3 regions of the Salinicola sp. DM10 genome follow, and region 3 is predicted to be linked to each of the others. Evidence: predicted binding sites of a transcription regulator. Region 3 holds the regulator's gene; each other region holds the start of a gene.
What was found. The regulator sigma-54, encoded in region 3, starts transcription at its own class of promoters, with help from an activator protein. The targets are predictions, from matches to a motif close to TGGCACNNNNNTTGCTNT.
Positions count from the first base shown of each region.

Region 1: codB (cytosine permease) is a predicted target of sigma-54. The motif match lies at 1,378-1,395, and genes of this name have one in related genera.
Region 2: J0A90_RS12180 (P-II family nitrogen regulator) is a predicted target of sigma-54. The motif match lies at 1,755-1,772, and genes of this name have one in related genera.

Region 1 covers NZ_JAFLEN020000005.1:82,313-85,547, reverse strand. Annotated here, with positions in the region: gene codB (cytosine permease) at 64-1,320, opposite strand; gene J0A90_RS15735 (helix-turn-helix domain-containing protein) at 1,595-2,494, opposite strand; gene pobA (4-hydroxybenzoate 3-monooxygenase) at 2,667-3,235, shown strand, end outside.
Region 2 covers NZ_JAFLEN020000003.1:125,851-129,085, reverse strand. Annotated here, with positions in the region: gene J0A90_RS12185 (ammonium transporter) at 100-1,350, opposite strand; gene J0A90_RS12180 (P-II family nitrogen regulator) at 1,379-1,717, opposite strand; gene J0A90_RS12175 (accessory factor UbiK family protein) at 2,002-2,319, shown strand; gene J0A90_RS12170 (YifB family Mg chelatase-like AAA ATPase) at 2,582-3,235, shown strand, end outside.
Region 3 covers NZ_JAFLEN020000002.1:516,505-519,739, forward strand. Annotated here, with positions in the region: gene rapZ (RNase adapter RapZ) at 1-200, opposite strand, end outside; gene J0A90_RS10980 (PTS sugar transporter subunit IIA) at 208-687, opposite strand; gene hpf (ribosome hibernation-promoting factor, HPF/YfiA family) at 698-1,006, opposite strand; gene J0A90_RS10990 (RNA polymerase factor sigma-54) at 1,122-2,546, opposite strand; gene lptB (LPS export ABC transporter ATP-binding protein) at 2,751-3,235, opposite strand, start outside.

The DNA.
Region 1 (3,235 bases), on a different contig from region 3:
ATCGCCGCCCGCTCATGTTTTACGCCTGGCCCCATGCGGTATCTCGGCGCGGGTGAGCGCCGGTTACTCCCTGGCCGCGCCCGGCAGCGAGGCGACGCGGGGCAGTTTCAACAGCACGGCGTAGCTCGCCGCCGCCACGATGACACCCACCAGCGGCGGCAGTACCGGGGAGAGGTAGGCCGTTGCCGAGGCGATCACGTAGGCGGCCAGCCCGGTCCCGTTGAAGGCGGGCAGGCGCACCTCGGCCAGCGCCGGGTAGCGGCCCTTATGCCGGAGCCAGAAGTCCGCCATGATCACGCCGCCGATCGGCGGGATGAAGGTGCCGAGCAGCACCAGAAACGGAATCAGCAGATCGTACATGCCGCCCACGGCCAGCACGGTGCCGATGGCGGCGCCGGCTACGGTGACTACCCGGCGCTTGTCGGTACGCAGCAAGTTGCAGCCGGCCACGGCGAAGTTGTAGATGGTGTTGTCCTGGGTGGTCCAGATGTTGAGGAACAGCATCAGCACGGCCAGCGTCACGAAGCCCTGTGCCAGCAGCACATCGACGATATCCGCCTGCTGGTAGATCATCGCGCCCAGCGCTCCGGTCAGCACCATCAGGCCATTGCCGACGAAGAAGGCGCCGAGCGTCGCGATTACTGCAATCCTGGGGGTACGCGCGAAACGGCTCCAGTTGGTGGCCTGGGTGCCGCCGCTGATGAAGGTGCCGATCACCACGGTGATGGCGGCGGCGACGCTCATGTGCTCGCTGGGTGTTTGGCCCGCCAGGCCGGAGAGCCCGCCCACGTCCACCATGCCGGTGTAGAGGCTGATCAGGATGAACAGCAGCATCGCTGGCACGGCGACCCGGGACAGCAGGTCGAGCCCGCGAAAGCCGATCATTGCGGTGATGCAGAAGGCCAGGCCGAACAGCACCATCAGCGGCGTCTCGAGCGCTGCCGACAGGCCCAGCGTCTTGACCAGCACCACGGCGATGGTGGCGGTGCCCCAGGCGTACCAGCCGATTTGGGTGAAGCCGAGGAGGGCGTCGGAGAGCTTGCTGCCCACCTCGCCGAAGCAGAAGCGCCCCATCAGCACCGAGTTGAGGCCGCTCTTGCAGGCGATATAGGCCAGTGCCGCCGCGTAGGTGCCCAGCAGCAGGTTGCCGATGAGGATCACCCATAGCAGCTGGCCGAACGAGAAGGCGCTGCCGAGGGAGCCGCCCGCCCACATGGTGGCGGTGAAGAAGGTGAAGCCGAGCAAGACCGCCGAGGTGGAGAGCAGCCCCTTGCGTTCGCTGGCGGGCACTTCGCTCAGTGGGTAATCCGAGGTTTCCATGACGTTCTCCGCATGACGTTGGCCTGAACCGGGGGATTTCCCCTCTACCTCTACCCTGTAGCAAGGCGCGTTCCACTCTCCGCCGAATGCCAAAAGACGCTGCACTATTGTCGGCTTTCGAGCGTCGAGAAAGCATGCCATCTGCAGGATTGGCCCGCGGCGGGGTTAGTCGGGTTGGGTGTCACTTGTGGTTAATGCACCATCCTGGTTCGTGCATGCGCCATTCGAGGGCAGGGCTCGCTGCGCACGGTGATACGCGGGCCACTGGTCGAGACTAAGCGTTCAGCCCGGCGCCGCGCTGACGAAAGGCGCGCGGCGTCATGCCGGTGCCGCGCTTGAAGAAGCGGGTGAAGTAGGTGGGTTCGGCGAAGCCCAGCCGCTCGCCGACCTGGGCGATGCTCTGCTGGGTATAGGTGAGCTGACGCTTGGCCTCCAGCAGCAGCCGCGCGTGCAGTAACTGCAGGGCGCTGTGACCGGTGAGCTGCCGGCACAGCGCGTTGAGATGGGCGTCGCCGATACCCAACTCGGCCGCCAGGTCGGGGATCGAGGGCTGCTCGGCGAAGCGGGTCTCGATCAGTTGCCGATAGCGCTCGAGATGGCGCTCGCCGCGTGCCTGACCCGACCTGGGCTGGCGCTGGCGGCGTCTCGCGCGGCGCCATAGCTGTAGCGTCACCGCGTCGATCAGGGTCGTCAACATCGCCTCGCGATCCTCCTGCGCGCCGCCCGGCGCACGCCGATACTCGCTGTCCAGCAGCGCGATCAGCTGTGTCAGCGGCGCGGCTTCCGGCTGCGCTGCCAGCGGATAGTGCATGGCAGCGTCGAGCACTTCGGCCTGGGGCAGGCGCGCGTGGAGACCTGCCACCAGCGGCTGCGCCAGGGTGACGATATGCCCTTGGGTCTGGGGCGAGAAGCGAAAGCCATGAATCACGGTGGCCGGCACGCAGATCATGGCCGGTGTGTCGATGGCGGTTTCCAGATCGCCCAGCCGTAGTTCGACCTGGCCCTGGCGCAGTAACAGCAGGTGCATCAGGTCGGCATGGCGGTGTGGGCGGATATGCCAGGCGTAGAGCCGGCTGCGTTCGGCGATGGTCTCGCAGTGGAGCAGGTCCGGGGTGGGCCAGTGGCGGGTCTCGCCATAGAGCTGATAGGTGGGAACGGGCGTGGGCGTCACCATGCGCATGGCTCTCGCGTCGTAGGGGGCTGGGATCAGACTAAAGTCAGGTGCCTATCCTTGGAAATGATCATTTTGGCTAGGAATCTTGCCTTATCCAGTGGTAATCGATGGCGAACAATGGTGGTGAAAAGTGCCATTTCGGGCTCTGGCCCGCCATTGGAGGAGAGGCATCATGCGCACGCAAGTCGCGATCGTCGGCGCCGGCCCCGCCGGCCTGCTGCTGGGGCAGCTGCTGCATCGCCACGGCATCGATAACGTCATCGTCGAGCGACGTTCGGCGGATTACGTTCTGGGGCGCATCCGCGCCGGGGTGCTCGAACAGGGGATGGTCGATCTACTGCACGAGGCTGGGGTCGGAGCGCGGGTGGACGTCGAGGGCATTCCCCACGACGGTTTCGAGATGGCCCTGGGCGAGCGTCGGGTACGCGTCGATCTGGCCGCGCTGACCGGCGGCAAGCGGGTCACCGTCTACGGCCAGACCGAGGTCACCCGCGATCTGATGGCGGCTCGACGCGAGGCCGGACTGACCACGCTCTACCAAGCCGAAGAGGTATCGCTGCACGCCATCGAGAGCGAGTCGCCCTATCTCGAATGCCGTTACAACGGCGAGTCGATGCGCCTCGACTGCGACTATATCGCCGGCTGTGACGGTTTCCACGGCGTTTCGCGTCAATCCATCCCCACGACCACGCTCACTACCTTCGAGCGCGACTATCCGTTCGGCTGGCTGGGGCTGCTCGC
Region 2 (3,235 bases), on a different contig from region 3:
GGTGGGCTCTATCTTAAACATACACCGCGATGGGCGGGAATGAAAAAAGGCCCCCCGAAGGGGGCCAGGGGAGCACGCCAGCTCACTCGGTGAATCGGCTCACTTCTTGCCGACGTTGAATTCAGGATAGGCCTCCATACCGCACTCGGCGATATCGACACCTTCGTACTCTTCTTCTTCGGAGACGCGCAGGCCCATGACCGCCTTGAGGATGCCCCAGACCACTAGGCTGGCGATGAACACCCAGGCGAAGATCGAGGCGATACCCAGCAGCTGCGCGCCGAAAGAGGCATCGGTGTTGGAGAACGGCACCGCGATCAGGCCCCAGATGCCGACCACGCCGTGCACCGAGATAGCGCCGACCGGATCATCGATCTTGAGCTTGTCGAGGCTCACGATGGCGAACACCACCAGCAGGCCACCGACCGCACCGATCAGCGTCGCACCCAGCGCGGTGGGGGCCAGCGGCTCGGCAGTGATCGCGACCAGGCCGGCCAGGGCACCGTTGAGGGCCATCGTCAGGTCGGCCTTGCGGAACCACAGCTTGGCCAGGATGATCGCGGCGATCACGCCACCGGCAGCGGCGGCGTTGGTGTTGACGAACACCTGGGCGACCGCGTTGGCTTCATCGACGTTGGAGACCATCAGCTCGGAGCCACCGTTGAAGCCGAACCAGCCCAGCCACAGGATGAAGGTACCCAGAGTGGCCAGCGGCAGGTTGGCGCCCGGAATGGCATAGATGGCGCCGTTCTTGCCGTACTTGCCCTTGCGCGCACCCAGCAGCAGCACGCCGGCCAGCGCGGCGGTGGCGCCACACAGGTGGACCACACCTGAGCCGGCGAAATCCTGGAAGCCAGCGGCGTCGAGGAAGCCACCGCCCCATTTCCAGTAGCCCTGCACCGGGTAGATGAAGCCGGTCATCACCACCGCGAAGGCCATGAACGCCCACAGCTTCATGCGTTCGGCCACGGCGCCGGAAACGATCGACATGGCGGTAGCGACGAACACCACCTGGAAGAAGAAGTCGGAGCGGGCCGAGTAGTAGACGTCGCCGCCGCTGCTCATGACGTCACTGACGCTGTGCTCGGCGCCGATCAGGAAGCCCAGGCTGGGGATGACGCCGCCGCTCTCGCTGGAGTACATGATGTGGTAGCCGACCAGCAGGTACATGGTACAGGCGATGGCGTAGAGGACGACGTTCTTGGTCAGGATCTCGGTGGTGTTCTTGGCGCGCACCAGGCCCGCCTCGAGCATGGCGAAACCGGCCGCCATCCACATCACCAGGGCGCCGGTCACCAGGAAGTAGAAGGTGTCGAGCGCATAGGATAGTTGTACGACTTGATCGTTCATTCTGTGTGTCTCCTCGTTCCGCGCCGTTTTATACGGCGTCGGCCCCGCGTTCTCCGGTGCGAATCCGGATGACGTCTTCGAGTGGCGTGACGAACAGCTTGCCGTCACCGATCTTGCCGCTGTTGGCGGCCTCGCGGATGGCGTCTAGGACCCCGTCGACGCGGTCGTCCTCGACGGCGACCTCGATCTTCACCTTGGGCAGGAAGTCGACGACATATTCCGCGCCGCGATAGAGTTCGGTGTGGCCTTTCTGACGGCCGAAGCCCTTCACCTCGGTGACGGTGATGCCCTGGACGCCGTTATCGGCCAGCGCCTCGCGCACGTCATCGAGCTTGAAGGGTTTGATGATGGCGGTGATGAGCTTCATCCCTTGTCTCCCGTAGTCGGCTTGCGCCTGAACGGACTACGCAGAAGCCATGCCAGTCGGTAATAACGTCTTTACAATCATTCACTTAATTTGAGAGCGCGGGGCGGAAGCGCGCGGTTAGCCGAACGTGGGCCGACTCTTCGCACCAAATTGATGCGTACACCGCGTGCCGTTGCACTGAGAAGGCGCGCCGGCTGATCGTGCCGCTTGCAAGCATCTGGCGCGGGCGCCAGTGGCGCAGTTTGCGTATGCTGAAGGGCAGTCACGAATCAGGAGATCACACCATGTCGACACACGACCGTTTCGAGCGTCTGGCCAAGCAGATCGGCGACAAGCTGCAGGGTGCCTCCCAGGCCCCGGGCGACATCCAGCGCAACGTCCAGGGGGTGCTACGCGGCGCCATGGAGCGCATGGATATCGTCTCGCGCGAGGACTTCGACATCATGATGGACGTGCTCACCCGCACCCGGGAGCGGGTCGAGGCGCTGGAAGCCCAGGTGGCGGCGCTCGAGAACGCCCTGCACAGCGAGTGCGCCTCCCAGCCCGACACGACGCTGGCCGAGGACGACACCGACGGCAGCCGCGATGGCGTACAGCCCTGAGCGGGGTGATGGATAGCCCTGAGCGAGGTGATGGACAGCCCTGAGCGGGTTGGTGAACAGCCCTGAGCGGGGTGATAGACAGCCCTGAGCGGGGGGATGAATAGCCCTCTGATCGGAGTCTTGACGCACCTGCGCTAAAGGGTCAGGCGGTAAAGGCGATAACAGGATAATCGGCCCCTTATCCTGTTTGGGCCGGCGGTGACGAGCCGCCGGCCCGCCTGTGTCCCGGGCATCGGCCGGGACGCGCCGTCACGGAGGCGAAATGACCCTAGCCATCGTGCGCACGCGCGCCAGCCTCGGGCTCGAGGCGCCGCAAGTGCTGATCGAAGTGCACCTCAGCAACGGCCTGCCGGGGGTGACCCTGGTGGGGCTGCCGGAGACCGCCGTGCGCGAGAGCCGGGAGCGGGTGCGCAGCGCGCTGCTCACCGCCGGTTTCGAGTTTCCCACTCGTCGTATCACTCTCAATCTGGCGCCCGCAGACCTGCCCAAGGATGGCGGCCGCTTCGACCTGCCGATCGCCCTGGGCATCCTGATGGCTTCCGGCCAGATACCGGTAGAGGCTGCTCAGCAGCTCGAGGTGGTCGGCGAGCTGGCGCTGGATGGCACGTTGCGCCCTGTCACCGGCGTACTGCCGACGGCGTTGGCCGCACGGGCCGCCGGGCGGGGGCTGATCGTGCCCGCGGCCAATGCCGACGAGGCGGCCCTGGCCGAGGGGTGCGAGGTGTTCGCGGCGGGGCATCTGCTGGCGGTGGTGGGGCATCTACTGGGCCGTGAGCGGCTCGCGGCGCACCAACTTGGGACACCGCCGCGCGCCGAGATGGTTCAGCCCGACATGGCCGACGTCAAAGGTCAGCACCAGGCGCGCCGGGCGCTGGAAGTGGCGGCGGCCGGCGGGCACAACCTGCTGCTGGCGGGC
Region 3 (3,235 bases):
AGCGCCTCCGGCAGATTGCGCGCATCGATACTCACCGCCACGTTGGGCCGCGAGGGCGGCGCGGACCTGAGCTCGTCGATCAGCGGCGCCAGCAGGTTGGCCGGCAGGTTGTCGATGGCGTAGTAACCGAGATCCTCGAGCGCCTGCAGCGCAATGGATTTCCCCGACCCCGAGCGGCCGCTGATGATGACGAGTCGCATGCAGTCCCTATCCGTCTTCGCTGTCCTGGTGATGGCGGATGGCGTCGACCAGCGTGTCGTGGAGCGCGCGCTGCGAGCCGGCCTGACGCAGCTTCTGGCGCACGCTGCCTTGATTCATGATGCCGGCGACCTCGGCCAGCAGCGAAAGATGGGCATCGTCTGCCTCCTCCGGGACCAGCAGCACGAACACCAGATCCACCGGCTCGCCGTCGATGGCATCGAAGTCGATGGCATCCTCGAGGCGCATGAAGCCGGCCAACGGCGTCTTGCAGTGCGGGCTGCGCGCGTGCGGAATGGCGACCCCGTTGCCGATGCCGGTACTGCCCAGGCGCTCGCGCCCGATCAGGCGGCTGAACACCTCCTGACTGTCCAGGCTGGGCGTATTCTGGGCGATGAAGGTGCTGAAGAATTCCAGCAGACGCTTTTTGCTGCCCCCCGTCACACCGTAGAGGGTGCGTTCGGGGGGCAGAATGGTTTCCAGAGTGATCATCGGGGAATTAACGGGCGCCTGCGCCTTGCGCGCGGGCCTGTGCCTTCTCTTTGTGTTTGACCAGCTGGCGATCCAGCTTGTCGGTCAGGGCGTCGATCGCGGCATACATGTCGATGTCGCTGGCTTCGGCATGTATGTCGCCGCCCGCTGCGTGTAGCGTGCAAGCCGCTTGCTGACGCTCTTTCTCGATGCTCAACGTCACCTGAACGTTGGTGATGTTGTCGTAGTGGCGCTCCAGACGTGCGAGTTTCTCGTCGACGTAGTCCCGCAGGGCGTCGGTCAGTTCGACGTGATGGCCGGTGACGTTCACTTGCATGGCGCGCTCCTGTTGCGGCTTATGTGGCACCTCTGATTGTAACCCTTTTCTCCGCGCTGCAAAGGGATCGCGGGCGATTGATCGCCGCGGGCTGGCGTGAATTCTAAAAGTCCATTCAAGACAGTCGCTTGCGTTCGCTGGAGGCGGGGATGCCCATGGCCTCGCGATACTTGGCCACGGTGCGCCGGGCGACACTGATGTCGGCCTGCGCCAATAGCTCCACCAGCTTGCTGTCGGAGAGCGGCTTGCGCGGCGACTCCTCGCCGATCAGCTTTTTGAGGCGTGCCCGAATCGCGGTGCTGGAGACGCTGTCGCTCTCACCGCGCTGGCCCACCTGGCTGGAGAAGAAGTACTTGAGCTCGAACACCCCGCGCGGGGTGTGGATGAACTTTTGCGTGGTCACCCGCGAAATGGTGGATTCGTGCATGTCGACGCTGGTAGCGATGTCGGCCAGGATCAGCGGTTTCATCGCCTCTTCGCCGCGCTCGAGGAAGTCGACCTGGCGCGCCATGATCTCGCGACCCACTCGCAGCAGGGTGTCGTTGCGGCTGGAGAGGCTCTTCATCAGCCAGCGTGCCTCCTGCAGGTGCTGGCGCAGGAAGGTGTTGTCGTCGCTCTTGTCGGCGCGCCGGATCAGCGCGGCGTAGTCGGGCTGGATGCGCAGCCGCGGCAGTGCCTCGGCATTGAGTTCGATGCGCCAGCCGTCCTGAGTCAGGCGGGCCACCAGGTCGGGAATCACATAGTCCTGCTGGCCGTGGTCGAAGGCCTGGCCGGGGCGCGGGTCGAGGGTGCGAATGGTGGCGACGACGCGCTCGAGTTCGGCGTCGTCGAGGCGCAGGCGGCGCTTGAGCTGGCGTCGGTCGTCGCCGGCCAGCGCCTCCAGGAACTGGCGCACCAGCCGCTTGGCCTGGGGCAGCAGCGGGGTGTCAGCGGGCAGGGCGCCGAGCTGCAGTAGCAGGCATTCGCGCAGGTCGCGGGCGCCCACGCCGGTGGGGTCGAACTGCTGCAGCCGCAGCAGCATGCGTTCGACATCGGCGCTGGTGACCGCCCCCGGGTACTGCTCGCGCAGGCCCGCGGTGAGCTCGTCGAGCGTGCCGTCGAGGTAGCCGTCGGCATTGATGGCATCGATCAGGCACTCGCCGATGAGGCGCTCCTGGGCGTCGAATTCGCCCATGGCGAGCTGCCAGTTGAGATGGTCGTGGAGCGTGGTGTCGGCTGCGTTGCGCTCCAGGTCCGGCCATTCGTCGGCGCTGGCCGGGGCGGCGCTGGGGGCGATGTCCTGGTAGGTATCGCTCCACTCGCTGTCGAGGGCGAGCTCCTCGGGGATGTCGCTGGCCCACTCCGCCTCGGGCGTCTCGCTGACTGCCTGCTCGGCGTACTCTTCGTCCAGCTCGAGCATGGGGTTGGTCTCGAGCGCCTGCTGGATCTCCTGGCGCAGATCGAGCGTCGACAGCTGCAGCAGCTGAATCGCCTGCTGCAGCTGTGGCGTCATCGTCAGTTGGGCGCCGACGCGCAGTTGCAGTGAAGGTTTCATGGACATGGCATGGACACGCAAGGGGGCGGCGGTGGCCGCCGGTCGATAGGATGCCCTTACGTTACTGACTGCCTGCGGGGGATGCAACGCTTTGAGCGCTAACTTTATGCAAGAATTATGCCACGGTGCGTTCGGATGGGGCGTTGGTGGCTTCGAGAGGGAGCAGCCCGCTGCGGTGACGCAGCGGGCTGGGAAGGGGGCGGCGCGACCTTAGAGGCGGAACTCGTGCCCCAGATAGACATCCCGCACCCGCTGGTTGTCGAGAATCGCTTCCGGGCGCCCCTCGGCGATGATCTGACCATCGCCGACGATGTAGGCGTTGTCGCAGATATCCAGCGTTTCGCGCACGTTGTGATCGGTGATCAGCACGCCGATCTCGCGATCGCGCAGCTGGCGGATGATGTTCTTGATATCGCCCACCGAGATCGGGTCGACCCCGGCGAAAGGTTCGTCGAGCAGCACGAAGGCGGGCTCGGTGGCCAGTGCCCGGGCAATCTCCACCCGGCGCCGCTCGCCACCGGAGAGCGACATGCCCAGGTTGTCGCGGATATGGTCGACGTGGAAATCGCCCAGCAGCTGCTCCAGGCGCTCGCGGCGCCCGGCGCGGTCGAGATCCTTGCGCGTCTCCAGGATGGCCATGATGTTGTCGGCGACACTGAGCTTGCGGAAGATCGAGGCCTCCTGCGGCAGATAGC